DNA from 2 places in the Paenibacillus kyungheensis genome. Region 2 is predicted to be linked to the other one. Evidence: riboswitches for the same ligand, from Rfam matches in the RefSeq annotation. Region 2 holds a riboswitch; the other holds the start of a gene.
What was found. A riboswitch is a leader RNA that binds a small molecule or an ion and turns the genes downstream of it on or off. The one in region 2 is predicted to bind cyclic di-AMP.
Positions count from the first base shown of each region.

Region 1: it holds a riboswitch for cyclic di-AMP, as region 2 does, so the genes downstream of both, PQ456_RS21885 (hypothetical protein) here and PQ456_RS00400 (C40 family peptidase) in region 2, are expected to answer to the same signal.

Region 1 is NZ_CP117416.1:5,039,501-5,055,400, forward strand. It holds gene PQ456_RS21855 (DinB family protein) at 1-21, opposite strand, end outside; gene PQ456_RS21860 (sodium-dependent transporter) at 44-1,420, opposite strand; gene PQ456_RS21865 (GNAT family N-acetyltransferase) at 1,519-2,088, opposite strand; gene PQ456_RS21870 (hypothetical protein) at 2,085-2,627, opposite strand; gene PQ456_RS21875 (hypothetical protein) at 2,651-2,971, opposite strand; gene PQ456_RS21880 (oxidoreductase) at 3,017-3,754, opposite strand; gene PQ456_RS21885 (hypothetical protein) at 3,836-4,231, opposite strand; cyclic di-AMP (ydaO/yuaA leader) riboswitch at 4,352-4,528, opposite strand; gene PQ456_RS21890 (hypothetical protein) at 4,940-5,398, shown strand; gene PQ456_RS21895 (universal stress protein) at 5,450-6,100, shown strand; gene PQ456_RS21900 (SDR family oxidoreductase) at 6,339-7,028, shown strand; gene PQ456_RS21905 (hypothetical protein) at 7,137-7,430, opposite strand; gene PQ456_RS21910 (DUF4153 domain-containing protein) at 7,480-9,066, opposite strand; gene PQ456_RS21915 (ABC transporter substrate-binding protein) at 9,464-11,329, shown strand; gene PQ456_RS21920 (asparaginase) at 11,488-12,492, opposite strand; gene PQ456_RS21925 (amino acid permease) at 12,560-13,975, opposite strand; gene mmuM (homocysteine S-methyltransferase) at 14,038-15,027, opposite strand; gene PQ456_RS21935 (MFS transporter) at 15,405-15,900, shown strand, end outside.
Region 2 is NZ_CP117416.1:76,994-92,893, forward strand. It holds gene PQ456_RS00335 (D-alanyl-D-alanine carboxypeptidase family protein) at 290-1,711, shown strand; gene pdxS (pyridoxal 5'-phosphate synthase lyase subunit PdxS) at 1,929-2,810, shown strand; gene pdxT (pyridoxal 5'-phosphate synthase glutaminase subunit PdxT) at 2,826-3,407, shown strand; gene serS (serine--tRNA ligase) at 3,615-4,898, shown strand; tRNA gene PQ456_RS00355 (tRNA-Ser) at 4,988-5,076, shown strand; gene PQ456_RS00360 (YitT family protein) at 5,423-6,247, shown strand; gene PQ456_RS00365 (hypothetical protein) at 6,460-7,551, shown strand; gene PQ456_RS00370 (GNAT family N-acetyltransferase) at 7,635-8,231, opposite strand; gene tadA (tRNA adenosine(34) deaminase TadA) at 8,253-8,741, opposite strand; gene motB (flagellar motor protein MotB) at 9,021-9,863, opposite strand; gene motA (flagellar motor stator protein MotA) at 9,856-10,674, opposite strand; gene PQ456_RS00390 (hypothetical protein) at 10,871-11,164, shown strand; gene PQ456_RS00395 (GNAT family N-acetyltransferase) at 11,247-11,762, opposite strand; gene PQ456_RS00400 (C40 family peptidase) at 12,028-12,501, opposite strand; cyclic di-AMP (ydaO/yuaA leader) riboswitch at 12,514-12,653, opposite strand; gene PQ456_RS00405 (YwhD family protein) at 13,132-13,644, shown strand; gene PQ456_RS00410 (ATPase domain-containing protein) at 14,005-15,462, shown strand; gene PQ456_RS00415 (hypothetical protein) at 15,480-15,731, shown strand; gene PQ456_RS00420 (LuxR C-terminal-related transcriptional regulator) at 15,718-15,900, shown strand, end outside.

The DNA of each region.
Region 1 (15,900 bases), 300 kb from region 2:
TTCTTGAGAAGAAATGGTCATATAAATGCTCCTTTTTTCGTATTTATTCCGGTTGAGGCGGTTGAATAATGCCTATAGAAAATAAGAAGATCAGGATAATTAAGATCGGTGCAATATAACGTAAAATAAACATCCATGTATCGTACCAGAATCCTGATAATCCTGCTTCTTCACCTGCACGTTTCCATGCATATCCGGTAAAGATCGTAACAATAAATCCGCCCACAGGCATCAAAATATAAGAAGTGACAAAGTCGAATACATCAAAAATACTTTTGCCATCCAATGTGATAAAGCTAAGAACACCCCCGACAGATAACGCAGCAGGAACACCGAGTATGAAAGAGAAAATACAGACAATACTCGCTGCTTTTTTACGAGTCCAATTCCATTGTCCCATCGCATACGCTACAGGTACTTCGAGAATAGAGAAGCATGAAGTAATCGCCGCAATCGCTAGCAATAAGAAGAATAGACCGCCAAAAAAAGCACCTAAAGGCATTTGCGCAAATGCCGCAGGCAACGCCATAAATGCTAGCCCTACCCCTTGATCCGGTTTGAGTCCATAAGAGAATACTGTAGGGAAAATAATCAGTCCTGCTAATAGTGCATAGAACAAGTCTCCTGCTCCAATCGCAAGCGCTGCTTTACCTAGTGATTGCTCTTTACGTACATAAGAACCGTACGTTAACATACAACCCATTCCAAGTGATAGCGAGAAGAACGCATGTCCTAGCGCTGTTAAGATCGAAGCCCGACTTAACTTATCAAAATCAGGTGCTAAGAAAAACTCTACCCCTGCCGCTGCTCCAGGCAACGTCAATGAACGGAACATCAATATAAGCAAAATAACCAAAAACCCTGGAATCAGAATCTTATTGTATTTCTCAATTCCGCCAGATACCCCTTTAGCTATAACGATACCTGTAATTAACATTACAACCGCTTGCCAGAACAACGGTGCATAACCACCAGCAAAATTCGTAAATTCTGCTGTAAAATCAGTATTAACATCAGACAGACTACCGCTAAAAGATAATACCGTATAATGCAGTGTCCATCCTGCTACCACACCGTAATAACACATAATCAAGAAAGAAGTCACTACTGGAATCGTACCGATCCATTTCCAATGCTTCTTCCCTGTAATGTTGAAAAGCGAAGCCGCAGCATTACCCCGTCCACTTCGACCAATCGCCATTTCTGCCAATAGAATCGGTAGACCTACTACGATCAGACAAATAATAAACATTAAGAAAAAGGCAGCCCCGCCGTATTTACCGGTGATATATGGGAACTTCCACATATTCCCCAGACCTACTGAACTACCAATCGCTGCCAAAATAAACCCGCTTGTTGAAAACCGTTCGATCTTACCACTGCCTGTACTTGCTGAATCTGAACCTTCTTTTTGTGCCATAGGTATACTCCTTATTAATAAAGTGAATTATGCCTATGTTACACAAAACGTTATATATTGTCCATGAAAAGAAAGTAACAAACTGAAAAAAATCATGATTATTCGTTTTTTTGCTGATTATTAAAGCAATACGAAAGCAATTGTTGCTGATCTTCATCTGTTATTTCGCGCTTACTGTACTGATCCTTTGTATATTGTGACAATATATTGTTCCAGAACGATTGAGTATGATGATTTCGTGAGGATGCATTGGTCTGTAGTTCCCAATCGCCTCGATATTGGTCAAATACGTGAATAGCTGCTTGCTGAGCGACTCCTTGTCCACGAAATGGACGCATAACAAAAAACTCGTTTAAGTAATATTGCGCTTGAGAACCATCAGGGATATAAGGAGGAGTCGCTATCAAAGCAAATCCAGCAGGCACGCCGTTCACACGAATAATCCACGGATATAGAACCCCTGGATGTCGCCACCAGATCAGAAACGCATCGCTTTGCTGGTGAAGCGTAGCATATTGTTCTTCATCAAATATGCCTTGTGAATTCGGCTGACGCTCCCATATCTCTGACAGATCGTACAAGTAATATGGATACATATTGCATATGATATGTGCTTCTTCTTCCCGGCACAGAGTTACCTGAATATGGTTGTTCGTATCGTGATTCATCTTATTCTCCTATCTGCATCATCTGCCGGATTCCATTTCCATTCTATAATGACATAATCGCTATATTCACGCCGTATCGTGGCTCCGCACCGCTCGATATACGTATGATGTAATTTGGCATAAGAGCGTTCATTTTTGAAAATATGCGCAGCCAGTAGACGATATCCTTCAGCCGATAATGTATCTCGCAACAGCGTAATTACAGGTACAGCTAATTTGAGATCTTGATAATTGAAATAGATTTGAAAATCACTGATATAGACCGCATCCAGCCCGCACCCTTTCTCAGAAGGATCATCTTCTGACTCGGTAGGCTTAGCAGCTTGTGAATATGTGACCTTGAGATACCCGATCAACAACATCGAAGCAGGCGAAATGGTAGATTGATCATCCGATACAATCGTAGAACTATCTGTAGACCCTTCGAGCGCTGGTTCTGGTCTGTGCATATAGATATTTAGACTATGGGAGTGCGGTTCAAATGCAATATAAAAATCGCCAATTACACGACTGCACAGTGGAATATACCCGTCTGGCATAGAGCACTCCTGCCTGTTATTCATTATTTTTGTAGAAATTGAATTGTAAATTGAATCGCTTCTAATGCTTCTTGCACAAATGCTTTATTTTCTTTTTCCCATTCATTCGGATCGTCCATAAATGAATCATCTAACCAATCTTCAAGTCCAGCCACGATTTTGCGACGTTCATTAGGTGCAGGTGCTTTTCCACGTAATGCTTGAATAGCACTGCGCATCACTTTGCAAGAAGATTGGATAAAAGGATAATCGTCTTTATCCCATGCTTTGGCATTATCCATATCGTAAAAAGCAATCCATTTTTCGATAATTGAAGCGGCTTGCTTTGGTTCTAACTGAGGCATATTGCTATTCTCCATTTCTATAATTAAAAATTGAACTATAACCTACTACGATCTCGCTGATTTGCTCATTGAAGCGGAGCGACTCTGGGACTCGTCTGCGATTCGTTGCAATTGATCTGACATATATATGTGAGTACCTGACTTGGAGGTCTGAGCGATCCGATACATCGCTCGTGCAACGTCACTTGCTTCGATACCTCGATATTTGCGAAGAGGACCTATCATTAGAAATGATAGTGCTTGAGAGACTACAGCACCGAATTGCTCTCCTGCGCGGCTATTTTTGCGTTTGCCTAGCAATAAGGATGGACGAACAATCGATAATGAAGAATAACCAACTTGTTGTAACCGTTGCTCCATATCTCCTTTGGTACGTGTATAAAAAATACTGGATTTGGGATCAGCGCCCATCGAGCTGATCACGATAAACTGCTTGGCTCCTTGTTTGTACGCCACCATAGCGACAGACACCGGATACAATACATCAATCTCGATCATCTGCGCTTGCGTTCCTGCTTGCTTAATCGTTGTACCGAGACAGCAAAAGACATCATCTGCTTTCATCTCTGCTCGATAATCTTCTAATCTACGATAATCCACTACGATCTGTTGCAACTTCAGATGTTGTAGTTGTTGCACAGGTTCACGGACAAGAGCAATCACTCGTGTATATTCTGTGCTATCTAATAACTGACGCAACAACTTTTTGCCCACAAGACCTGTTGCTCCAGCGACGAGTGCTGTTTTACCGATCACAACGATCATCTCCATTCTGCGCATCATCTTGGTTCTCTATCTTCTTTATTATCAAGATATCACCGACAAATTGCAAAATAAAATGATCGTTGGATCAGCAGTCTTTTTTTATAATAAAAACGAAGCGCTACTTCCATTGGTATGAATAATATAATCTGCACCCAAACCACGATAAATTAAGCGTGATTGGCTGCCTTCTGTAATGACATATAGCTTATCAGATGTCCATGCACGACAGATCTGGATATAACGACAACATAACGGTAGACTACGTTCAAATAAATAGATTTTGCCAATATTCAATTGCGGGATACGCCATAAGTCTTGTCGCTGAGTATCTATTACTAGAATATGCTCAATACCTATCTTTTCAAATCGAAGCTGATCTGCCTGACTGTTCACTATAATAGCAAACGGTATTTTTTTAACTTTGAGTAATTGAATAAATTGCTCCCCTGCTACTGTAGCAGGCGATACCAGTACAAATTCCTGTTCGTACTCCATGCGTGTTCGCGCTCCTCCACTCATTGTAGACAACAAAAAAAAGCCGTTAGAAGAGGACCTCTTCATCAGCTTCTAAGACAGGAGCAAAAAAGCCCCTGATATGGCATAGATGACTGTTGTCGTCTCTCTTATTGCAGCTTACGAGGTTAGCTGACGGATTCGGAAGTAAGAGTCTCCCTACAGATAGATCAACCTGAGCTGTCGTCTCTGATTCACCCCTGAATAGATCTCTAATACCCTGTCTATTCGTATGGTTCCCCCGCTTTCTGAAAGGTCTAGATTTAGCCTTTCAGCCATTAAGCTGTAATGAACTTGAATGAAATCATACGCCCGCCTTTTTCGTTTGTAAAGCAGTCTGACTCTTCATAAGGAGTGAATTTGAATCAATTCCTTTATCTTTTGAGCAGTATGCTCTTATTTTCATCATTCCATCCTTCTTTTTCTGCTGTTTGCGCAGTATTTATATAAACGGTTGTATCAGCAAGCATGATAGCCATTAGAACGTGATTGAGACCAATGAATCCGATTACATCGTTATTTTCAAGCATATAAAGCCTATTAAAAGCTTAGATTTGATTTTACTTCTACCCTTAACGGTACTATGATTGCTAACAATATCTGACATCAAAAAAGTGTGCCGGTTACTGATTTATCTGGTTTTACTATGTATAGAGATAGCGATTTTATTTGAAGGAGTGTAGATTTGAGATGAGTTTAATTTCGCCGATAGCGCCTGCTAGCAATACTGTATCCACGGTGGATCTGGCTACACATCATATTCATTCGATTGAAGTGTTCCAGTATGATAATCATCTGCTTGCGTTACCTGATATGGATGGGTATCTGCATTGTGGGCTGTTAAAAATAGCAAGTCATGGGATTACCGGTTGGGCGGAATATTCGTTTACCGATCAGGTTCAACATTTAGACCTGGTGAAATGGTGCCGGGTATTCTCTACGCTGAAAAAATGCTCGCTACAGCAAGCACAATCTCATATCGCTCAACATCATGCTAGCTGGGGAGATGTGCGTAGTCAGGTGATGGTAGAGGCTTTAACTGATCTATGCAATCGTCTACAAGATCCGCCCGATGTATGGGCATCTTCTGATATACTGGTGAATCATGCTTTTTTGTTAGATTATACAATCGCTTATTATTCCTTTTAAATAATTATGGTTAATGGATCATAACTACCTCAATAAAGGAGTGTATCTAGCTTGAATTCTGAAAAGATTATGGTCTGTGTGTATTATGGACCCAATGGAGAACGATTGATCAGGCGTGGTATTCATTTATCTCAACTTATTCAGTCTCCACTTTGTGTATTAAGTGTAATCGATCAACCTCTCGATGAAATGGATCAACAACAAGAGAACTATGTAGCGTTATGGCGTAAATTAACAGAAGAAGCTGGCGGTCATTTTGTGCTTTTAGAAAGTAACGGACAAGAAGCGGCTGATATTATTACTTCTACCGCTCAACAACACGATATTACGCAACTTATTATTGGACAATCGGCTCAGACTCGCTGGCAAGAAATTATAAAAGGTTCGATCGTAAACGATCTACTGGAAAAGCTGGGAGCGATCGATCTACATATTGTAGCGGTACAGCGTATGCAAGCCCATCTCGAAGAAACCCATGAACAAGGCGTAGATGTAGACGTGATTCAGACTTCGCGCGGATACGAAATTGCGTATGAGACGCATGGTCGACCGATCATTACAGAAGGTATCTTTTTCAAAGATATGCATACAGACTTCGATAATGGATTGCTCAAATTATGTATCGACGGGCAATATCAATATCTGAAAGTATTCAAAGGCAAGTTGATTGATGAATTGGTATTGGAACCTCATTCGGTGTAATATAGCGACTGTCGATCATATATTCATTACTAGCCTGCAATCCCTTCATCTATCAAGGGGTTGCAGGTAATTTGCTATGCGATCAGGGGTATCAATTGGAATATATTTTGATTATCAAAAATTTATATTCAAAAATGTTGTTAACTATAATCTTTCTCACTGTGCTCCTTACCTAGACATGATAATGTGAAGTTGTTCCCTTCCACTATCTCATATCAATAAAGGAGTTTATTGAATTATGAAAACAGGATTTGTTGTGATTACAGGCGCGTCGTCAAGTATAGGAGAAGCTACTGCCAAACTTTTTATCGCTAAAGGACATAATGTATTGTTACTTTCTCGTCGTGAAGATCGATTAAAAGCATTTGCTGGTCGTCAGGTGATGAAAGCGATTATTGATATTACAGATCGACCTGCTCTGGATCAAGCGATTGCAGAAGCAGAAGAACATTTCGGTCCGGTCAAAGGGATTGTAAATAATGCAGGTCGAATGTTGCTTGGTGATATTACGACTCAAGATCCAGCAGAATGGCAAGAGATGTATAATACCAATGTCATTGGACTTCTGAATGGGATGCAAGCTGTACTTCCATCAATGATTGAGCAAAAGTCAGGTACTATTATCAATATCAGCTCGATTGCAGGTAAAAAAACATTTGCCGATCATGTCGCTTATGGTGGAACCAAATTTGCTGTTCATTCAATCAGTGAAAATGTACGCGAAGAAGTAGCTCCGCACAACGTACGGGTCGTTACGATCTCTCCTGGATTAACTGAGACCGAGTGGAACGATCAGACGACCGGAGAAAAAGCTAAACTCAACTTAATGCCACAAACGATTGCAGATACGATTTACTTTGCATTCAGTCAGCCTCAAAGTATCAATATTCGTGAGATCGCTCTAGCTCCAACGCAACAACAAAGTTAAGTGTATTGACTATAGATATACGATCAATGATGGCTCTAGCATAGAACAAACACCATAGACTATATAAAAAAGCCCTCCTTTGATATGGAGAGCTTTTTGCGTTATATATTAATGAGTTTCCCCTACAATCGTCACATCGGCTACATAAGAACCTGCCCATAATAAAAATGTAAATCCTTCTTCTAACGGATCATCGGGATCGGTCAGAAATTGAACTTCTGCATACGTATTCCAAGAATCTGGCAATGATTCTGTAATTCGAATCTGGATATTCCATCCTTCCTCTGTAGGATCAACAGTAGAAGAATACAAGTCTACATTGAGTTGTTGATCGGTTAACCATTTCTGCTGTGGCAACGAAGTGGGATCTATATTCCATTCGATCAATGCTTGAGTTACCATCATATTTCGCTCCTTTGGTGCTGTAAGATAATATACTTTTCGATCCAAATTAAGAAGATCCATCGCTACGAAGCGCTCGTATTGCGCGGTAATCTGCCCAGTTAATCGACTGCCAGGATTGTTCTTTTTCAAATAAATAAGCTTTATCCTGACGGAAATAATGCTGAGATGCAGGCAACAGTGTCGCACTTCGCTGTAACAATACAGGAATCGCATCACTGGACAAATTGTTGAGATAATCGAAATCAATCTGTCCTGTCTGTTCATATCGATCTAAATTCTGCACAGCGATAATTCGATCCATCCCTACATAATTCACAACCACATAAGCGGTAAGCGCAAGCACGATATAACATTTGACAAGTGGTACCTTTTTCCAATAGATATGCAAGCCTGCGACCAGTAATAATACACCGAGAAAGATCATAAACGCATGCACAAGAAAACGGGTATACGTATATCCATAAGCTTGTTCATATAAGATAAGACGGGCAAATGCTGAATATAACATCACACCAGAGCAAATCAGTAAAATATACAACATACTATTGTTGATACGGCGCAAGATCAGATTGCTGTCTGCCATATACAAAAGTACACATACCATAATTACAAAGTTCAATGAAGTCACCATGACCAGTTCAACAAATCCACTGCGAGCATACTCTGCATAAGAATGCCCATCTGGAATCTGCCCTTGCCCTGCACCGAATAAGTAAGAGAACTGCACCACTACAAAGAGCACATACACGATATTAATCAAGATCAGTATCGTCGCCATAATAATAGGATCAATGCGTATGGGATGACGCTTAGCAACAGGAGACGCTAATAGCGGTTGCGGTCCATAGACAGGCGGAACAGGTGAAGATAGACCGACTCCAGAGGCAGCAGAAGCTGAACCGGGTAACGGTTGTTGTCTATAATCAACGACTGGCGGATAGATATAGGGTTGTACAAATCCCCACAAATATCCGAAAAAGATCAGTCCTCCAATCACAATCCATAGCACGCGAAAACTACCTTCTCCAAACGACAGTCCATCAATCCAGTTCGGCAATGTAGATAATAAATTCCCAAATATGCGATCAGCCGATGTTAGCAGACTGATAATAATCAATAGTAGCGGAAAGGCAATCACCAGACCGATTAATATTTTGGTTACGATTTTCTTTTTTTCCTGTTCCATTTTGCCTGTAGCAGCATTTTTGAGTATACGAAAAGGAGTAACCCAATGTCGTACTGCTTGTGGAATCACATGATCCAGTGCGTCGATCAACAGCTTGGGACGATGCCACGATAATCTGCGATGACTTAACATATAAGCAAGATGCAAAAAGATCAGACAAGGCACAAACAAAGCATTCAGTACCATAAAAATCGGATTGGTGAACAATCCATATGTGAGTGACAGTAAAATAATAACGGTCATCGCAAAACGGCTAAACCATGATCCTGCACGTAGCTTGTCCCCTGCATAAGTGTACATATACAAGTAAAATAAAAGAATAAATACCGGATACGAAATCCCCAGGCTATGCCCGTAAAATAAATACTGATGAACAGTCGCCAGTCCCAACGCGCCAAGCAAAGCAATCCACGTCCGATGCTTAGCCACGATCAATTTCTCGTACATTTTCGATCTCCTTTTTTTGAAAGTGCATCACTGTAGTAACCTATTTAGCTAACATATCCTATTTTTCTTATGGTCGCGCTTATCATCTGTTAGGTTTGTTGTTATTTTTATTGTAGATGATAAAATAAGAAGATAAAGAGAAGAATTATTTTATTAAATTTCCTATTTTAATAAATATATATTTCTAGCCTGCCCGCCCCACATTACAATCATTGAGGTGTCTCCATGCTCGGAGCGGAGGGAAAGAAATCGTCCGTAAGAAGCGAAGCGTTCGCCTTTGTAGCCGGATTTTGACCGCTACAGCGGTTATCCAAAAAATCCGGCTACAACAGCGATCGACAGGATGATTCCTTTCCCGAAGCGGTCCCTAGCATGTAACCCAAGGAGTATAATCCCTATGAAATTACATCATCAGTTTTTGTTATTACATTCACAGTATGGTCAGCATAGCGAAGTGCAGATTACATTAGATGAGTTAGCGACTACATTTGAGTGTACCCATCGTAACGCACTGAATTTAATCACACGAATGACAGAACAAGGATGGATCCAGTGGAGTTCACAACGTGGACGTGGACGGCGATCGACACTGACTTTTATTATTCAGCCTGAAGAAATTGCTATTGAGTCGATGATGCAGACGATTCAGCGCAAAGACATTCAGCAGACGTTAACCGAGATTCGGCAATATGCTCAATCCTCTACCTTAGAAAATCGGGTACAAGATTGGCTATTTGGCTACTTCGGCCCTCATTCCGAAATACAACGCAATCGACAGGTCGATACGCTACGATTACCGATTCGTCAGCAGATTCATACTGTCGATCCGCTATATATGAATTTGCTAGCCGAATCGTTTGTATCCAGTCATATTTTTGATGGATTGGTACGACAAGCTTCACATTCACAGCAGATTATTCCTCATCTTGCACATGCCTGGGAAGTGAATGAACAACGTACAGTGTGGACATTTTTTCTACGAAAAGAAGTCATGTTCCATCACGGGCAAATGATGACAGCAGACGATATTGTGTATACATTTCAGCGATTGATGGAGACTTCGCAACCGATGTTGTATCGCTTTATCGCCAAACAAATACAGTCTGTACAGGCACTCAACAACAATACAGTGCAGATCATATTGAAGCAACCGAGTGAATTGTTTTTGCCTTTTTTGTGCACCAGTCGAGCGGCGATAGTACCGAACGGATTGAACCGAAGAGGAGAAGAATTATTCGGAGTGAAGCCTAGCGGTACAGGCCCTTTTCGGATGGTAGAAATGAGTAAAGATAACTGTGTGCTGGAAGTGTTTAAGCCTCATTTTCAAGGACGAGCGCATCTGGATCAGGTGGAGATTATTCATATCCCATGGAATGTAGCACCCGATCAGCTAGAACAGCCTGATCGTCAATCTCCTTTTCATATGATGCATCAGCATACCTCGGGTTCAGCATCAGAACAAGGAGCTTGGAGCCAGATGCATTCCCCTGTAACGGTACGCAAATTCGTCACCTATAATACACGCAAAGAAGGATTACTACGTGATCCGCATATTCGCGCTCATATCAGTCGGTGCCTGCAATATGCGCGTGAAGCAGAGTCTTTAGCGATAACCAGCACTATCTTCGAAAATAGTTCCGATCACATCGAAAATTATACAGAAAACAATTCTACTACGAATAATAATACTTCTTCTGCATCTCATGATTCTTTGGATATGAATAGCCGTTCTAACTACAGTTATCCTAAAAAGCTTCATCCTGAACTGGATCAAGCAACGATAGCACAGATCGCCGAGACACCGCTTCGAATCCTCACGATTCCACAGTACCGCAAAGATGCTCACTGGATTGCGGATACCTTACAGCAAGCAGGATATCAGTGTAATGTGGTATCTACGCCTGTAGAGCAATTTAAAGGCAGTGTACGGATGGAATCCGATCTGATCGTCTTTTCACTGACAAGAGATCAAGATGAGCAACTACGATTATTCGATCTCTATCGCACATTAGCCAGTCATGTGGAGCATCATACGGTGATCGATATTGAGCATTTGTTAGAACAGATTCAGCGGCAACCTGATCCGCTTATCCGTACTCAATATTTTCAGCAGATCGAAGATCGATTACTGGCAGAATATCAATTGCATATTTTATATGAAAAGCCTTTTCAGACGACATATCTTCCTTCTGTACGCGGAGTTACTTTTAACAGTCAGGGCTGGGTCGATCTGCGTCATATCTGGTTCCCACCCAAATTATAAAATGTGACTCTATCTAATTTTGACAAAAAAGATGTAGCTGTATATGAAAAACCCTGCTTCCTTAGTGAATCAGGAGCAGGGTTTCATTTATTGCAGCTTCACTTGTATTCTAGTGTATTATCTAGTATTTCAATGTAACGACTGGACAATTACTTTCTTTATCGAATCGGCATCGTAATCTCATCGACATAATTGGTCGCCATCATTCGCTCTACTTCAGCTGGATGGTCTGTCTGACCAAGCACCCACATCATTTTGGTTGTTAGTGCTTCAGTAGTCATATCGTAGCAAGGGATAACACCTTTTTCGAGTACCTTTTGCCCGACTTCATAGATCGTCAGATCGCCACCTTCATATAGACACTGAGTAGTGACTACAATGCTGATGCCGCTTTTAACCAACTCTTCGATCTTATCGATCAGATTGATTTCTTTGAAAGGCACACCACCCATACCGAATCCCTCAACGATAATTCCTTTATATCCTAACGCTTTGACCGCATCGAAAATATCAGGCTGCATACCAGGAATCAATTTGAGTAGAAATACATTAGGCGAATAATGATCATTGTATACATGCCCTGCTGGACGCTGAGTATGTGGAATCTCATTATAGACAATCGTATCTTCTTCCAGATAACCGATATACGGATGGTTAATACTTTCAAATGCATTGTAACTTTTGGTTCTGACTTTGGAAGCACGTGCTCCATTAATGATTTTGCCATTAAAAACAACGAATACGCCGGATAATTCAGTGGATGCTGTACGGAACGCATCTTTGATATTAATACGTGAATCACTATGTTCTGCCAGTACCGATACTTGAGAACCTGTAATGACCACAGGCTTATCCAGTGCACCTAACATAAAGCTAAGGGCGCTTGCTGTATATGCCATCGTATCTGTTCCATGAGCAATAACAATACCATCGTAATGAGGCAAATGTTCATGGACGGTCTGAGCAATCGTCACCCATTCTTCCGGCTGAATATTGGTGCTGTCTACACTCATCAAAGTCATCGCTTCAATATTACAAATATCTTTGAGTTCTGGCACAGCGGCAACAATATGTTCTGCGGATTGAGTAGGAGTAAGTCCTCCACCTTGCTCGCCAGAAGAAGAAATAGTACCGCCTGTATTGATAAACAAAATATTTTTCATTAGTGTAAGTCCCTCCGCTGTTCTTTTACCGCTATACTAGCCTTGCTTGCTCATTTCAGTATATCACTCAAAGTGCCTTTTTTCCTCTTCTATTCTGGATATAATACGCCAGATAACACAGCACCATAAAGGCAATTCCACAATAAAAAGCAAGACTTTGATTAGGGTCAAAAGCAATCCCGATACAAGAAGCAAAACAGAGTACAAATGCAGCAATCGGCACAATCGGATACAGTGGTGTTCGGTACTTCAGCTCGCTAAGATGATGCCCATCACGTACAAATTGACGACGGAACATGTATTGAGAAGCCGCAATTCCCATCCAGACGACCACGACAGCGAACCCAGATACCGATACTAAGAAAATATAGATCGTGTCCGGCGCAACGACACTGGATAACAGCGATAATCCACCGCCAACCATACTGATAATCATCGCGTTCAGTGGAATACCTGATGAAGTCAGACGTGAAAATACAGAAGGCAACATTTTTTCTTTGGATAATGACCATAACATCCGTGAAGAAGCATATAGCCCTGAATTCGCCGCAGACAATAATGCTGTAATAATCACAAAGTTCATAATATCTGCTGCATATGGAATCCCAATTCGATCAAATACAACAACAAATGGACTTTCGATTACTCCTGCATCTCGCCACGGAATCAACGCAGACAGAACAAAAATCGTACCGACAAAAAAGATAATCAATCTTCCGACTGTTGCTTTGATCGCGCGCGGAATCGTTTTGTCTGGATCTACACTTTCCCCTGCTGCTATCCCGATTAATTCTGTACCGGAAAACGCAAAATTCACTGATAACATCGCCATAAAGATCGGCAAAATTCCGTTCGGAAATAGCCCGCCATCACTGGTGAAATTACTAAATAACGGTGCACCCGCTCCTGCTTCTCGCATCGGAATAACACCAAACACAGCAGCTCCACCTAATATAATAAACAGTAAAATAATCGCGACTTTGATCCCTGAAAACCAGAACTCGGCTTCTGCAAAAAAACGCACTGAAAAAGCATTTAACAGAAACACAAGTAAAGCAAATACGCCACTCCACATCCAGACCGATGTGTCCGGGAACCAGCGTTGCATCAACAACCCTGCTGCGGTAAATTCAGAACCGAGCGCTACTGTCCATGTTAACCAGTACATCCATGCCACCATATAACCTGTACCCGGCCCGATAAACTTGGCAGCATACGCATGAAAAGCTCCTGTAACCGGCATATGCACCGATAGCTCTCCCAGACATAACATCACTAAATACACAATCACAGCGCCCACTAGATAAGCAAGAATCGTTCCGAGTGGCCCTGCTTGATTGATCGTATAACCGGAACTTAGAAATAACCCTGTTCCAATAACACCACCCAAAGACAACATCACTAGATGTCGGCTTTTCATTTTCCGCTGAAAAGTACCTTCTTCTATACCTGTTGCTTCAACTTGCTCTTGCTCTAATGCCATCGTCCCCCGACCTTTCCTAGCTTATCTTCGAAAATAGCAAACCTTTGACAGAATCTATTTCGTTAGTTCATGATTTCTTTAATTTGAGCAATATCTTGAGGTGTCGTCCGACAACAACCGCCGATAAGACGTGCGCCTTTGTTATACCATTGATGTGCTTGTTGACCGTAATGTTGATCACAAGAGTTACCATGCCATGTTTTGGTCACCGGATCATATTGTTCACCCGAGTTCGGATAGACAACAATAGGCTTATCGGTGCTTGTAGCGATCTGCTCGATCAGTGATGGAATATATTCCAGCGCTGTACAGTTAATACCCACTGCCGCTACTTGCTCATGAGTGTGTAACCATTTTGCACAATCAGCTATACGTTCTCCATTGCTAATATGCTGTTGGTCTTTGGCACTGAAGCTAATCCATGCGTAGGAACCCGGGAACTCTTCTAGCACTTTGACGATCGCACGTGCTTCGACCAGACAAGGAATCGTTTCACAAGCTAAAATATCTGCTCCAGCTTCGATTAATAATTGAATCCGTGGACGATGAAAATCGATCAATTGCTGTTCAGTCAGATCATAGTCTCCTCGATATTCAGAACCATCTGCCAAGAAAGCACCATAAGGCCCAACAGAAGCAGCGACAAGTGGCTTAGGACGATCATATTGATCGGTTGGTTGGAGTGTATCGGCTGATCCTTCGATCGGTTGCTCTGTACGATATTTTTGCACATAGGTTGCCCAGAACTGGTCTCTAGCTTCTACAGCGATCTGCACTGATTTTTGTATTAACTGAATAGCTTCTTGTTCTGTGTATCCTCTAGCAACAAAGCCTTCGATAGTCGCTTGATAGCTAGCCGTTATCGCACAATCTGCGCCTACTTCAAAATATTGACGATGCACATCAGCGATCAATTCAGGATTTTCAATTAATAATTTGGCAGACCAGAGACTATCATTCAGATCAGCGCCCTGACGCTCTAATTCGGTTGCCATTGCTCCATCCAACACCATAAGTGGAAAGTGTTGCAAAATATATTGTATAGGATTCATGTTTTACTCCTTTTATGCGGTAATGTGAATGAGTCTGAACGTATTCTAGATGATTATACATCCTTTGTAAACCTTCATCCTACTCTTCAAATACATCTTTTTTAAAAGACCGATGAAAGAGGAAATCAATATCATATACCATTTTAGATATAGATGCTGTAAAAATTATTGTTGTAAGCCTTTTCCTAAATGATGTAGAATAATGTTATTAATTGGTTTATTTATGTGTATTAAGGTTCTTATGGGTTCAAATGGTTATCTAAAAGCTATTGAGATTACAACGAAAGGAGGAAAATGTTAACGTTAACAATTAAAGTAGAACAGATGTATAGAGGAGTTACATATGATAGTCATTATAAAGCGAGGTGCCATTCACAATGGAACGAACGATTAAGACACGTCATACACTTGCTTATGGAAGCGGTAACATCTTAGGAAGTGGTGCACTGGCTGTTAGTGGAGCATGGTTATTATACTTTTATACTACTTTTTGCGGACTATCTCCTGTTCAAGCGGCATTAATCTTTTCGATTGCGAGTATTGTTGATGCAGTCAGTAATCCTATTATGGGTTTTGTCAGCGACAATTTCCACCGGACACGACTCGGGCGACGGTTTGGACGACGTAAATTTTTTATTATGCTAGGTATTCCTTTGATGCTAGTCTATCCGTTGATGTGGATGGATGGTTTTGGATTCTGGTATTACTTATCTACTTATATACTATTTGAATTGATTTATACATCGGTAATGGTTCCTTATGAAGCACTTGCATCAGAGATGACACGTGATTTTGGAGCACGTTCACGTCTCACAGGCTGGAAAGCGATGTTTGGTAAAATGGCGAACTTTGCAGCTGCTTTTATTCCCGGGC
Region 2 (15,900 bases):
ATTCGGTAATTTTCGGTATATACCTCTATATGGTGATACATAATGACCAAGAACAAGAAATTGTAGAGATTTATACGAATTTATTGGATTGTATGACTATTTTTGAATTTAATTTAGGTTAAATTGTACCGTTCATATAACTGTAAGCTACTTATTTGGAATAGACTCCTAATAAGGTCTTGGTATATTCACACATACCAAGTTTATTTTGAATTGAATTGCAATCAAGTAGTAGGTAGTCTTTGAACAATATTCACATGCTTAAACATTTGAGGGGAGCATCAGCACATTGAAACGCAACAAATGGTTAGAAAACGGAATTTGGAATAAGTCGAAACGTCAAATGGTTACAAAAGGAATTACAGTTATTATGGTGGCAAATATGTTCTGTATGGCGGTTATTCCTACAGTTACTATGGCTGCGGCATCTGCTACAGATTCGAAGAGCACCACTACAGACAGTAAATCTACACCAGCTACTTCAAATGCTACAGGCAAATTACCTACTGCTGAATCACTTGGTTTGGATGTAAAATCGGCTGTCTTAATGGAAGCTTCTACCGGTAAGATTTTATTATCTATTAATGCAGATGAAGCATTACCACCTGCTAGTATGTCCAAAATGATGACAGAATATCTAGTATCTGATTATGTCAAACAAGGTAAAATTAAATGGGACGATGTAGTAACTGTATCTGAAAATGCTGCTGCTCAAATCGGATCACGAGTATTTTTGGCTAAAGGCGACAAGCATACAGTACTTGATCTTTATAAAGCGATGGCTATAGGATCAGCAAATGATGCTTCGGTAGCGCTAGCAGAATTTATTGGTGGAACAGAACAAGACTTTGTAAAAATTATGAATGAAAAAGCAAAAGAATTTGGCATGAAAACTGCTCATTTTGCTAACTCTACAGGCTTAGATATTGCAGATATGCCTGCTGCAACAAGACCGGATTCAAATCAAGAAACGATCATGTCCGCAATGGATACTGCGTTGTTAGCTCAACATATTGTAGATGATCATCCTGATTTTAACGATGTTACTAAAATTCAATCGTTCAAATTCCGTCCAACGGATAAGGATCCGGTTGTCAACTGGAACTGGATGTTAGAATCCAATGCTTCGATCACTAACTTTAAAGCTTATGCTTATAAAGGATTAGACGGTCTAAAAACAGGACATACGAATGCAGCCGGACAATGTTTTACAGGAACAGCTGAGCGTAATGGTATGCGTCTAATTAGCGTCGTAATGGGTACAACTTCTGAACCTGAACGCTTTATTCAAACGAAAAAGATTCTTGATTATGGATTTGATAATTTTGAAGTCAAACAAGTAGTTGGTGCAAAAGCGGCTGTATCAGGTCTTGCTTCTCTACCGGTTGTAAAAGGTACAGCGAAAGAAGTTCCTGTTGTTACAGATGCAGCTGTCAATGTGGTTGTTCCTAAAGGGACAGCACCTAAAAATGTTACGTATACTGTAGCAGCGGCAAATGAAGCAACACGTACAGCACCGATAGCAGCAGGTAAAGCATTAGGAACGATTACGTACACGTATAAAGATTCCAATATGCCAGAAGATCAAGTTGAAACGGTAAACTTGATTGCCGCAGAACCTGTAGAAAAAGGTAGTTGGATACGATTATTTTTCCGGGCTATTGGTGATTTGTTCGTTGATTTATTCGATTCCGCTAAAAATATGTTTTAATATCTAAAAGTTGGCTGAATGCAATATAGATGATCCTATCAAATGTATTGTATATTCAATAGCTCTACTGTAAAATGATGAGTTAGATTCTGTCTCAAATTTAACGATGAATTTGAGACGTAAGCATCCAGTTATTTATGATTCCTTATGGAGTATAAATAGTCTTTGTAATCGAAGAATAATCTTATGTTATATATCGAATTCAGGGGGCATGAACATGGAAACCGGTACATCCAGAGTTAAAAGAGGTATGGCAGAAATGCAAAAAGGCGGCGTCATTATGGACGTTATGAATGCAGAGCAAGCTAAGATTGCAGAAGCTGCTGGTGCTACAGCAGTTATGGCTCTTGAACGTGTGCCTTCTGATATTCGCGCCGCTGGTGGCGTAGCTCGTATGGCTGATCCAACGATCGTAGAAGAAGTTATGAAAGTTGTATCAATTCCTGTAATGGCTAAGTCTCGTATCGGTCATTATGTAGAAGCTAAAGTATTAGAATCCCTAGGCGTAGATTATCTGGATGAGAGTGAAGTTTTGACTCCAGCGGATGAAGTGTTCCATATTGATAAACATGAATTTACAGTTCCATTTGTGTGCGGTGCTAAAGATTTGGGTGAAGCTCTTCGTCGTATTGGTGAAGGTGCATCAATGATCCGTACGAAAGGTGAGCCAGGAACAGGTAATATTGTAGAAGCTGTTCGTCATATGCGCTTTATCAATAGCCAAATTCGTAAAGTAACGAATATGTCTAAAGATGAGTTATATGCTGAAGCGAAAAATCTTGGTGTTTCTTACGATCTATTGGTAGGTGTACACGAAGCAGGTAGTCTTCCAGTAGTTAACTTTGCAGCAGGTGGAATTGCTACTCCAGCAGATGCAGCATTGATGATGTATTTGGGAGCAGACGGAGTATTTGTTGGTTCTGGTATTTTCAAATCAGATAGCCCTGAGAAATTCGCACGTGCTATCGTTGAAGCAACTACACATTTTGATGATTATAAATTGATTGCAGAAGTATCCAAAAACTTGGGTGCTCCTATGAAAGGTATCGAAATCTCCAAATTGGCTCCTTCAGAACGTATGCAGGATCGTGGCTGGTAAGAAAGAAGGTAGACCATGAAGATTGGTGTATTAGCATTACAAGGTGCTGTTGCAGAGCATTTGAAAAGCCTTCAACTGGCGGGTGCAGAAGCGATCAGTATTAAGCGTATCGAGCAATTAGAAGAGATTGATGGATTAGTAATCCCTGGTGGGGAAAGTACTACGATCGGTAAATTAATGCGTAAGTATGGATTTATCGAAGCGATTCAGCAATTTTCGGAGCAAGGAAAGCCACTGTTTGGAACGTGTGCAGGACTGATTGTATTATCAGAACGAATTGCCGGGCAAGATCAACCTCATCTTTCTTTAATGGATATGACCGTTTCACGTAATGCTTTTGGCAGACAACGTGAAAGCTTTGAAACCGATCTGGATGTGGTTGGAATTGACGAGCCGATTCGTGCAGTATTTATACGCGCTCCTCTTATTCAAGAAGTTGGAGAAGGCGTACAAGTATTGTCTACGTATCACGATGAGATTGTAACAGCAAGACAAGGGCATTTGTTAGCTTGTTCTTTTCATCCAGAGTTAACAGATGATTATCGCTTGCATCAGTATTTCGCAGACATGGTGCAAGAGTACGTCTCTCATAAGTAATCGCATGTTGTAATTAGCTAGATCGTTTAAATACATTACACCTTAACTCTTGGTAGCTTCTGTGATTAGGAATTTCTCCTGATACAGATGGCGGCAAGTTCTCACTTGCCCGGTATAAAGCGTTCACTCTTTTTGTAAAAGAATGAAGCTTGACGGCGGAAAAGAGAACCAGGAGTTAAGGTTATTTTCATTAGGAGGGGTTTATTGATGTTAGACGTAAAGATATTACGTAATGACTATGCACGTGTAGAACAAGCATTACAAAGCCGTGGCAAATCGTTAGATTTAATCGCAGAATTTCCTGCACTTGATTCCAAGCGTCGTGAATTATTACAAGAAACAGAATTACTTAAAAATCGCCGTAATGTAGTATCAGGTGATGTAGCTAAACGTAAAAAGAACAAAGAAGATGCAGAAGAATTAATTCTTGAAATGCGTGAAGTATCTGATCGTATTAAAGGATTAGATGAAGAGATTCGTCAATTGGAAGCACAAATCGATATGATGATGTTATCGATTCCTAATATTCCGCATAGCAGTGTACCTATTGGTGCTTCTGAAGACGATAATGTAGAGATTCGTCGTCATGGAGAACCACGTGAGTTCGCATTTACTCCAAAAGCACACTGGGATGTTGCTCAAGATCTAGATATTATTGATTTTGAAGCGGCTGCTAAAGTAACAGGTTCACGTTTTGCTTTTTATAAAGGGTTTGGAGCACGTTTAGAACGCGCATTGATTAACTTTATGATGGATCTGCATAGCAGTGAGCATGGGTATGAAGAAATTCTACCTCCATATATCGTAAACAAAGATAGTCTTGTAGGTACAGGACAATTACCTAAGTTTGAAGAAGATTTGTTTAAGCTAAATGATACAGAATATTATTTGATTCCTACAGCAGAAGTACCGGTGACCAATTATCATCGTGAAGAGATTTTGCCAGCCGATCAATTACCAAAACATTACGTAGCATATAGCTCTTGTTTCCGTTCTGAAGCAGGTGCTTCAGGTCGTGATACTCGTGGCTTGATTCGCCAACATCAATTTAACAAAGTTGAAATGATCAAAATCGTACAACCAGAGACATCTTATGATGAATTAGAAAAAATGACAGCTAATGCAGAGCGTGTATTGCAGTTATTGGGTCTACCTTATCGTGTACTTGCTCTATGTACAGGGGATATGAGCTTCACAGCTGCTAAGACGTATGATTTGGAAGTATGGTTGCCTGAGAGTAATATGTACCGCGAAATCTCTTCTTGCTCGAATGTAGAGGATTTCCAAGCACGTCGTGCCAATATCCGTTTCCGTCAAGATACGAAGAGCAAACCTGAATTTTTGCATACGTTAAATGGATCAGGATTGGCTGTAGGCCGTACGGTTGCAGCGATTCTAGAGAACTATCAACAGGAAGATGGCAGTGTCATTATCCCTGAAGTATTGCGTCCATATATGCGCGGGGCAGAAGTAATTACAAGCAAAAAATAATTTTTTAAATCTTTTTTTATAAAAAGCTTGTCAAATCTTAAAATCCATGATATGATATTTATGTTGTGCAAGATTGATAAAGCTTTTCTGGAGAGGTACCGAAGCGGTCATAACGGGGCGGTCTTGAAAACCGTTAGGGGGCAACTCCACGTGGGTTCGAATCCCACCCTCTCCGCCATATATTTAAATCCAAGTCGTTCCTTTACAGGAACGGCTTTTTTGTTGCTCATTGATAAGCTATAAGTATTTTTATACTATCTGCATTTGATTTATGTAGGACAACCCACTATTTTATGTCATAATAAATAGTGACTACTCTGATATATAGATTATGGACTCCTGATCATATGGTATGTGGTCATTTCACCCATTATCATCTACTGCAAGAAAAACATGTTACCAAACTCTATATCTCTACGTACATAAGAATAGGAGGACATACCATGGTAGATATGAATCAACCTCCCGATTTATCCACATTCGTGCCGATCAAGCACGGTAGACGGTCTTTGAAAAGTACAGTGATGCGTACATTGCTTATCGTGCTCGGTGCTATGATTGTAGCTGTCGCGTTAGAGCTGTTTCTGGTTCCTAACAATATTACAGATGGCGGAATTACAGGCATATCTATTATTTTGTCCTATATCACAAAGTGGCAATTAGGTCTGTTTCTATTTGTAATTAATATTCCGTTTTTGATTATTGGTTATAAGCAAATAGGTAAAACATTCGCTTTGTCTACTTTGTTAGGTATAACTGTGATGTCGATAGGCACATTTTTATTGCACCCTGTAGAAGCATTTGTCAAAGAAACCGTACTTGCTTTTGTATTTGGAGGTATGTTTCTCGGATTAGGCACAGGACTTGTACTACGTTCTGGCGGATCATTGGATGGTACAGAGATTGTAGCAATCTTATTGTCGCGACGGTCTATTTTTTCAGTAGGCGAGATTGTTATGATTATCAACGTGTTTATTCTATGCGGAGCAGGCTTTGTATTTGGCTGGGATCGAGCAATGTATTCTATTATTGCGTATTATATTGCAACCAAAGTGATCGATATTACAATTGATGGTCTGGATCAATCCAAGTCCGTATGGATTATAAGTGATCGTATTCAGGATATCGGAGATGCTATTATTCATCGTCTGGGACGAACAGTCACGTATCTGTCTGGTGAAGGTGGATTTTCCGGAGAAGAGAAGAAAGTCATTTTCTGTGTTATCACCCGCTTAGAAGAAGCCAAGTTAAAAGAAATTGTGAATCATTTTGATGAAACCGCATTTATGGCTGTTGGTAATATCCATGATGTTAAAGGTGGAAGATTCAAGAAAAAAGATATCCATTAACAAAGTGTAACTTCATTTTCCAGAATGTATGGTATGTTGGTAAAAGCTTCATCGTCAGTATATTCGTAAAAAGTAAGTATTAATAACCAATTTTGAGTTTTTGTATTTCAAAATTAGCTAAAATGGGTTATTATGTATGCTGGCTTTATACCTGTCGTATTTTGAAAATGAAGTAAAACTTCATCGCTGTAAAAAAAGAGAGGGGTAACAAAATGAAAAAAAGAATGACACTTGGGCTGTTAGTTATGCTCATGATACTTACAGTTGCACTTGTAGGTTGTACAAAGAAAGCTGAACCGAAAGAAGCGGTAAAGGCGGCAACAACCAACGCAGCTAAAATGACATCTTATGCAATTGCAACTAAGTTGAAAGTAAATGAATTATCTTTTACTACTGCTGATGGCAAAGCTACAACAGATGCTCAAAGTGCACAAATCGCAAGTTTACTTAAAAATGCAGAATTTAACGTAACAGGGGTATATCAAGGTGACCCTATGCAAACGGAATTGACGATGGAATTGAAATTGAGCGGCGATATGGCAATGACATTTACAGTGCCTATGGTTATGACTCAAGAAGTTCTGTATATCAAAATTCCACAGATCCCAATGTTGGCTTTGCCTGATACATTAGTAGGTAAATTCTTGAAATTGGATCTAAAAGAATTGGCTGCTCAACAAGGTCAAGAATACAAACCTTTAAGCCCAGCTACAACACAACAATTAACTCAAGACTTGTCTAATGCAGTGTTAGACAAATATGACCAAGCTAAATACTTCAAAGATGTAGATACAAAAGATGCTGCTCTTCCTGAAGGTGTAGATGCAAAACAAGTAGTTCAATTCGCAGTAACAAATGATAATGCTAAAGAAGCAGTAACAATCTTCGTAAAACAAGCATTGCCAGCTGTACTGGATGTATTGTCTAAAGAAGAATATCGTAATGCTTTGAATATCAAACAAACAGATATTGATGAAATGAAAAAAGAACTTCAATCTGAAGATTCTCAAAACAGCTTCAGCAAATCTGTCAACGAATTGGATAAATATTTGACTCTAAACCAATTCCATATCAATACAGCAATCAACAAAGATGATTTCCCTGTATATCAACAAATGGTAATGGATGCTGTATTCTCTGATCCTGATACTAAGCAGAATGTGAAATTGTCTGTAGATGGTAGCAGTCAGTATTCCAAAATCAACGAAAAACAAACATTTGCTATTGGTATCCCAGCAGATGCTGATGTTGTAACAATGGATGAATTCCAAAAACAAGTTGGTTCCATGTACGGTGGTAACTAATCATTTGGTAGCAAAAAGCTCACTGCTTATACGCAGTGAGCTTTTTTTATGTGTGAAATCAATCTAGATACCAGTCAGTTTAGTTATAATGTAGAAGTATCTACTGTAGAATCGGTTGAGAGACGCGTAAATTCTTCTTCTAAAATCGAAAACATCTGGTGGTCTTCCCACTGATCGTTGATTTTGACCAGCTTACGTGCAATTCCTTCTGCTTGAAAGCCGCATTTCTCCAGTACACGCCTTGAAGCAATATTATGAGGCAAAATACCTGCTTGTACCCGGTGAAGCCCTAGAGAGCGAAAAGCGTACGCTAAAAGCAATTTTACACCACCAGTCATATACCCTTTACCTTGAAAACTAGAATCCATAGAATAACCGATGTCTGCAAATTGACCTACACCACGTACTAGATGTGTCAGAGATAACGTACCTCGTAACTCATGATCTTCTGAAGAAAATAAGCCAAACAGATACGCTTTATCTTCCCAGGCTTCTTGTTGTCTGCGATAGATCAAGTCCAATTGACTAGGAAGTGTAAAAAACTCATTAGGATATCTTGGCTCAAAGACTTGATTGGCTTCACGACTATTGACTCGTAACTGGAGAAGGGCAGAGGCATCCTCTGGCTCAAGTAAACGAATATAAATACCTAATGTACGATCAGACAATTCTAGCGACATACAACCCCTCCTTATACAGAATTATGATTGTAACGGTTTGCGCTTTTTGAGTCGCAAGCGTAGCTGTTTGAAAAAGTCAGTTAATAGTAACGCACATTCAGGTTGCAATATATCTGTAATGATCTCTGTACGATGGTTAAATCTAGGTTCTTGTAGCAGATTCATCAATGTACCAGCACAGCCTGCTTTGGGATCTACAGTTCCGTAGACTACAGTTGGTACACGACTCTGTACAATCGCCCCTGCACACATCGGGCAAGGTTCTAAAGTAACATACAGGGTACAATCTAATAATCTCCAGGCGCCCAATGTTTCACTCGCCTGTCTAATCGCTATAATTTCGGCATGAGCAGTAGCATCGAATGAAGTTTCACGTAAATTATAACCCCGGCCAACGATCACATTATCTTTGACTACAATCGCTCCGATCGGTACTTCACCGAGCTGTTCAGCTTTGCGAGCTTCGGCTATCGCTTCTCGCATCCAATACTCATGTACTTCTTGAGAAATAATAAACCCAACCTTTCACTGTGGATACTTTCTTTACTTGTACATCGAACAGATATTCGTTGTTAACACGTTGTGGATAGAACTGTGGATAACTCTTGAAAAACGAAAATGATACCGTTTTAGCGGAAAAAGTTGTGGATAACTATATTTAAATGATAAAAATTAGCCCGTATTCTATTTTAGGCAAACTATTGTCTATTTTCAATCTATCGTTATTATTTTGAAATAAAAAAGAAACTTTAGAGAGATCTCTAAAGTTTCTTTTTTTTAGTTTGATTGTTATTTACCGTTGTTCGCCATAGATTGAAGTGTAGGATTCACATCTTCGTCTACATACTTACGAATAATCGATACTTCTACCCGGCGATTTTCTGCACGTCCTAGATTAGTAGAGTTACTAGCCACAGGTCGATATTGTCCATATCCGATTGCACTGAATTTACGAGGATCTAATTTGTTGTTTAACAATAGAATTTTCATAAAGTTGAGTGCACGGTCTGAACTTAGATTCCAGTTCGATTCATATTGCGAGTTCGAGATTGGAATATTGTCTGTATGACCAGACACGATAATATCGTAATTCGGGAATTGTTGCAAAATATTAGAGATTGATTTGGCAAGTATACGAGATTCTGGTTTTACGGTAGCTCGTCCAGAAGCAAATAACGTATTATCACTGATTGTGATACTTAATTGAGATTGATTGAGCTTGGTAGCTAACTGCTGGCTCAATCCATTGTTTTTGATATAACTATCTAATTGTTTTTTTAGTTTTTCTAAATTTTCTTGTTCTTGCTGTTTAAGTTTTTCACGTAAACTTTCTCTGCTTTTTTGAGTATTGTCTGCCGGTGAAGCCGCAGAAGCAGGTGTTTCATTATCGTCGGATTTAGGTGTTTGTCCGCTGGTTTCTTCCATAGCATTTTGATCCAAAACACCTGTACCACCGGTGAACGCTGCATTCATCGCTGCTGCCATTTGTTGAAACTTGGATGCATCCAATGAACTCATAGCAAATAGAGTAATAAATAATGCTAGCAAAAGGGTCATTAAGTCAGAATAAGGAAGCAACCAACTTTCATCTGGATGTTCTTCATGAGGCTCGTGTCTACCTTTTTTACTCACTGGCTACCGCCTCCCCTACAGCCCCACCGCTACTTTCTTCGCTGTTCATTTTTGCATTTTCAGTAGGTGTTAAGAACACAGCTAATTTCTGGCTAATCGCAATAGTAGATACACCGGATTGAATAGATAGTAGGCCTTCTACCATCATTAGCTTAACTTCTACTTCAGCTTTGGATAAACGTTTGAGCTTCGTTGCAATAGGATGCCATAATACATAACCACTAAAGATACCGAGCAATGTTGCCATAAAAGCCCCTGCAATCGCATGAGAAAGCTTTTCCAAGTCAGTCAAATCCGCCATCGCAGCAATCAGACCTACTACCGCTCCAAGTACACCCAGTGTAGGAGCATACATACCTGCTTGTGAGAAAAGAAGTGCGCCTGAACGGTGACGTTCTTCTGTCGCATTAATATCTTCCATCAATACATCTTGTACAAACTCTTGATCATTACCATCAATAATCATGCGCATTCCGTTACGAAGGAAAGGATGATCAATTTCTTCGACTTTGGATTCCAATGCAAGTAGACCTTCACGACGCGTAATAGAAGCCCACTCCATAAACATACCTACTAGATCTTTTTTGTCCATTAATTTTTGTTGAACAAAAACAACTTTAAACAATTTGCCAAGACGTTTAACTTCATTCATTGGAAAAGCCATAAAGATTGTTGCTGCTGTACCAACAAAAATGATGACATAAGCAGCCGGGTTATTAACCAGATTGATAAGGGGGGCACCTTTTAGAAGCATACCGAATATAAGTGAACCCAAACCAAGTATTAGACCAATAATTGTTGAAATTTGCATAATACACCTCGTCCGTGAGTATATAGTTTATCTCTCTCATCATCCACTTCCATGTAATGATGTGTTTTCCAAAAACATCTGATACTCTTTTATCGACAAGATATGCTGCATTGTTAAGAGTTTTTTAGTGTATATTTGCGTTATAATGTAAATAAGTTGGGAATTGTAACAATATCGACAGATCGGGAGGTTGAGTATGGGCGTTAAGCATGGAAGAGATTATGAAGAGATATTGAGTGATTTAACATCAGCAGTAGCCATGATTCCAGACAGTTATTTGTTTTTTGATATGGAACCTCAAGAGTGGGAAGTGCTTGCTGAAGGTGAACGAAATGAAGTAAATGAAGCGTTGGCAGAAGACTTATTTTTTGCGCTCGGCTCACAATCTATGATCCACGTAGGTAGTGGGGTAGTCATCTATGATGCAGACACACATCGCATTGATATTTTGATTGGCAAAGAAGAAATGACATTTGTGACCTTGATCTAACAAAAGATTAATAAAATACGTATATAGCAAAAGCACAGAGCAGATGAACTAGAAGATCATCTAAGCTGTGCTTTTTGTTTGTTTATATATCAAGATAACGTGCATCAGTAGGTGCTTGATAGACCATGCAGTAAAAAGGCTTCATACCATCAGGCGTTCTACGCTCATACATATCTGTAATATAAAAGCCTGCTTTTTGATACGTACGGATAGCCCGCTGATTCCAGGTCAACACTTCCAGATCGATTTCGGCTGTCGCGTTACGGTTTTGAGCCGTTTTTACAATAGCTTCTACAAAAGCTTCTCCATAACCATGACCACAAAGATCAGGACGCATACCAATCCCTAAGCGTATCGTATCTCCTAATGGAAAAAGTTGAGCAAATCCGGCTAACTGTTCTGTCTGATCCAATACCGATACATACTGTTGTTGCCGAATCTCAGGATCACCGAACTCAATCCCTAATTCTTTCATTTGATCCCAGGGCATCCAGCCGTAGATATTATAAGGAGGATCATATATCCATGTACATACTTGGGCAGCATGTTGTTCTGTCAAAGGAATCGTATGAAAAATAGAATGTGACAGTGAGCTCATGACATAACCTCCTCTGACTGTACTTTATATATACCATAAAAAAAACTTAAAAAATTTGCAATATCCTGTTTACCATAATTACGAGTAGGTTAATAATAAGTAGACATAATTATAAAGAACAATTGATATAAATTTATTATTTTATGTAACCTATTGGATGTTTAATACGTCTTACTTATATAGGAACATAAAAAAACCACTAAAGATTCTGGCGGGAATCTTCAATGGTTTATAGGTTCATTTATATGAGTTGTAAATACGATGATTAATTGTCAGTTGCGAAGGTGTTATATGTGGAATCGCTCATAACACGTTTAGCACCAACGTAACGATTTTGATAGTAATCCATGCTCAAACTGTCAATTCTCACACCTTTGGAAGTAGAAGCGTGTGCGAAGTTACCATTTCCTACATAAACCGCTACATGTGAAACGCCAGCCCCAGTAGTATTGAAAAATAACAGATCTCCAGCAATTAAATCACTTTTTGATACAGGCTCGCCTACTTGATATTGAGAGCTAGATTGGCGAGGAAGATCAATGTTCATTTTGCTGAATACATATTGTGTAAATCCCGAGCAGTCAAAACCGCTAAAAGATGTTCCACCAATACGATAAGGTGTTCCAATAGCTCCATCGATAACTTGATCCATTTTAGAATCTGCATGCGCACTTGTTACTCCAAGTGACGTAAATGCAATAGCAAGTCCCATTACTGCGGCTGTTAGTTTCTTTTTCATGTTCAAAATCAATTGTCCCCTTCCAATTGCCTACGAGGTTAGCTTAAGGATTCGGTAGAAGGTATTCCCCTATGATCCCTCCGAAACAAGATCAATTCACCCAAAACGGTTCCCCCGTTTCCCGGTACCACGGAATTTGGCTCAAAGCTTGGTGTGTACCGTACACGGATCATTACGACAAAACGACAAAATTTTCAGTTGCTATAAAGGTTACAGCATTTAGTTTTAAAGTTTACAAAGTTGTTACTAAAATCTCACTGGATTTATTCTACCAGAGGTTTTTTACTTTGGCAAACGTTTATTCATCTGTTTTTAAGATTTACTTTTGTATTTTAGTGTTAAATCTCTGTGAAAGCCTATGGTTATCGTCTTTTTAAAAGTTAAAAAATTTTAATCTTTTGCTCATATAGTGACTTTTGATGAAGAATTGTGATCACTATATATACTTTATTCGGTTCATCCATCTCAATAATGAACGTTTTTTTCCTTTTTTTATGAAAATTGATGACAATAATCGACTTTATTGGCTTTTAAGGCAATATTCGATACAATATGAATAATAAATCGAACCATAAATCTATGTATAATAACCTTATTTATACTGACCCCACAAAGGAGTATTTGAACGATATGGATGAAAATCAACCAAGTAAAAAGTCGATGTCACTTAATATTGTAAGTAGTAGTGCAAAAAGCAGTAAACACAAAGGTTTTGGAGCAGGAGCGATTAACCTCAATAATGTGTCCCCTATCATTATAGACCATGGCGAAGCAAAAATCGATGTTGGCGCAATGCACGCCAAAAGTAAAGTAGAAAAAGGGATCAAATTTACGACTAACCGCGAAGAAGTAAATGGTGGTCGTCAAGTATGGTTAGTATGGGTAGCAGTCGATAAATTAGCTGAAGGTGTCAATTATGCTGGCGCTACAGCTTGCGAAATGTGGATTAACGAAGAAGAGAAAAAAGGCTGGAAAATCCTCGCAGAGCATGTGAACAAATTGGATTATGCTATCAAGCGTCGCATTATGTTAGAAGGTTTGGGAAGCGAAGAAAAAGCTGCCCTTAAAAAATTATTGGTTGCTCATAACGAAGAATGGTGGAACCAATCTTCTGAAGAGTTTAAAACAGCATTAGAAGGTTAATAATACTTTATATAGTCTACTATTTACACAAAAGACCGACGACCCTCAGATCGTCGGTCTTTTATTATTCGTAGTGTTTTGAAGCATTCTCCAAATATGTAGCTTCTATAGAAGAATTATATTTTAAAAGCAATTATTCAGGATTCAAAATAGTAGGATTATCTTTATTTATATCATATAATAACAAGTAAAATATGGTAAAAAAGGTTGTGAATACAATGCGTCTTTTTCTGCCCTTACCGAAATTGGAAATTTGCTTTCTTCTATCGATAAAGCCTTGCTATAATTAAGATAAAGTTATCATCGTAAGAAGCTGTCCCTTGCTTGACTAAAATATTCTACAGATGGAGGGAACACTACATGCAAAAAAGTGAAGCTGCTTATATTAGTACATTAAAACAGCCAATTAGTACAGGTATCCCGGGACTGGATGATATTTTATGTGGAGGCATACCGCCAGGAGGCGTCGTGATTCTGGAAGGCGAACCAGGCACAGGAAAAACTACAATAGGCATGCAATTTTTGGTTGAAGGTGCTATTAAACATAATGAACCGGGGATATACATTACATTTGAAGAACTTCCTGAACAAATTTACGATGATATGGAACGGTTCGGTTGGAATTTGAAAGAATTGGAACGGCGTAACTTATTACGTGTGATCTGTATAGAACCCGAGATTTTATTAGAACAAATGCTTGAACCCAATGGTCTTTTTGAACATATGATCAAAGAAATTGGTTGTAAACGCGTAGTTATGGATAGTATTAGTTTATTTCGCTTACTCAGTAGTGAACAAGAAGCCAGGACAAATGTTTATACCATTCGTAACATTATGCGCAAGCATGCTTTAACTTCTTTTTTTATAAGAGAATATTCAGAAGTAGAAGGGATGAATATTCCTTTCGAGAATTATATCTGTGATGGGATTATCAGACTTTCGTTAAAGCCTTTAATGGAAAAGTATCGTAAGCGTACTATTGAAGTGCTTAAAATGCGTGGTACCCGAATTTTGGAAGGTGAACATACGTATAAATTTATCGAAGATGGAGTATATATCATTCCTTCGTTATCCATGGCAGAAGATAAAATATTGGTACAGGAAACTGAAGTGCTATCCACAGGTATTGATTCATTAGATGATCTGTTGATGGGTGGTATTCCTAAAGGCAGTGTCTTTATGATCGATACGAATAGTAAAGCCAACTATAGATATCTACTTTCTTCTATTTATGCACAACGTATCAAAGACGATGATTGTACCGTAACGATGATGTCTGGTAATACCACTTTAGATATGTTTGCCGATACGATCGATTTGTTTGGAGTGTCTTTGCGTCAGGCTGCCGATGAAGGGAAAGCTCATTTTATTGAGCACTATAAGCGTGCTGTAGACAGTGGATTAGAAAAAGCGCTTATTCGTGTAGATGATGTAGAGAATGATGAATATGCTAATACGTTAAATGAAAAGCTTTCTCCTATTTTTGAATGTGAAGAGCTTTGTGATAAGCGTTGGTTCATTTATTATGATCTAAATACAATTATTTCAGAACGTGGCAAAGATTTCGTTGTGAAATACTTCTCAGAAGAAATTTCACTTTGGCGGGCGTTAGGTATTACTGTAATGGCGCATTGTAATTTTAGTGAAATTGGAACAGAGACAGCTTCATTTTTGGAACGTACTTGTAATGGAGTAATCAGAACATGGGTTGATGGTAATTATCAGTATTTACAAGTAACTAAATCACCAAGCGGAAGAGTGTCAGCACCACACATCGTAGCTAATATTTCAGAAACACCATTTGTCCGGCTGGTATAAGGAGGGATTAAGCTTTTATGGTATCAGAAAGCGATGTAATCACATTACAGATGGAATGTACCTTATTTTTTGAAAATAATCCTTATGCATTAGAAACCAGTACGGGCATGTCCAAACGACTTGGACGCAATGCGCATTTAATTGAACGTGCGCTTGATCGTTTGACTGAATTATCGATTTTAGAAAAAAATGGTCAGGGTACGCGTGCTATTTATCGTTATAAAACGCCTTATATTCAAACAGAAGTGGACATGAATGCTTATGATTGAAAGCTATTTTATAAATGATAACTTGGACAGCTGTCAGGAACTCCAAAATGTATATGCAGAACTTACAGGTTTATTTATTTTTATCACAAATCATGAAGGGCATTTGTTAAGCACGCCTTCAGATGCTGAAATCGCTAATTTGTTCATCACGTATCCCAAAGAACTTGAA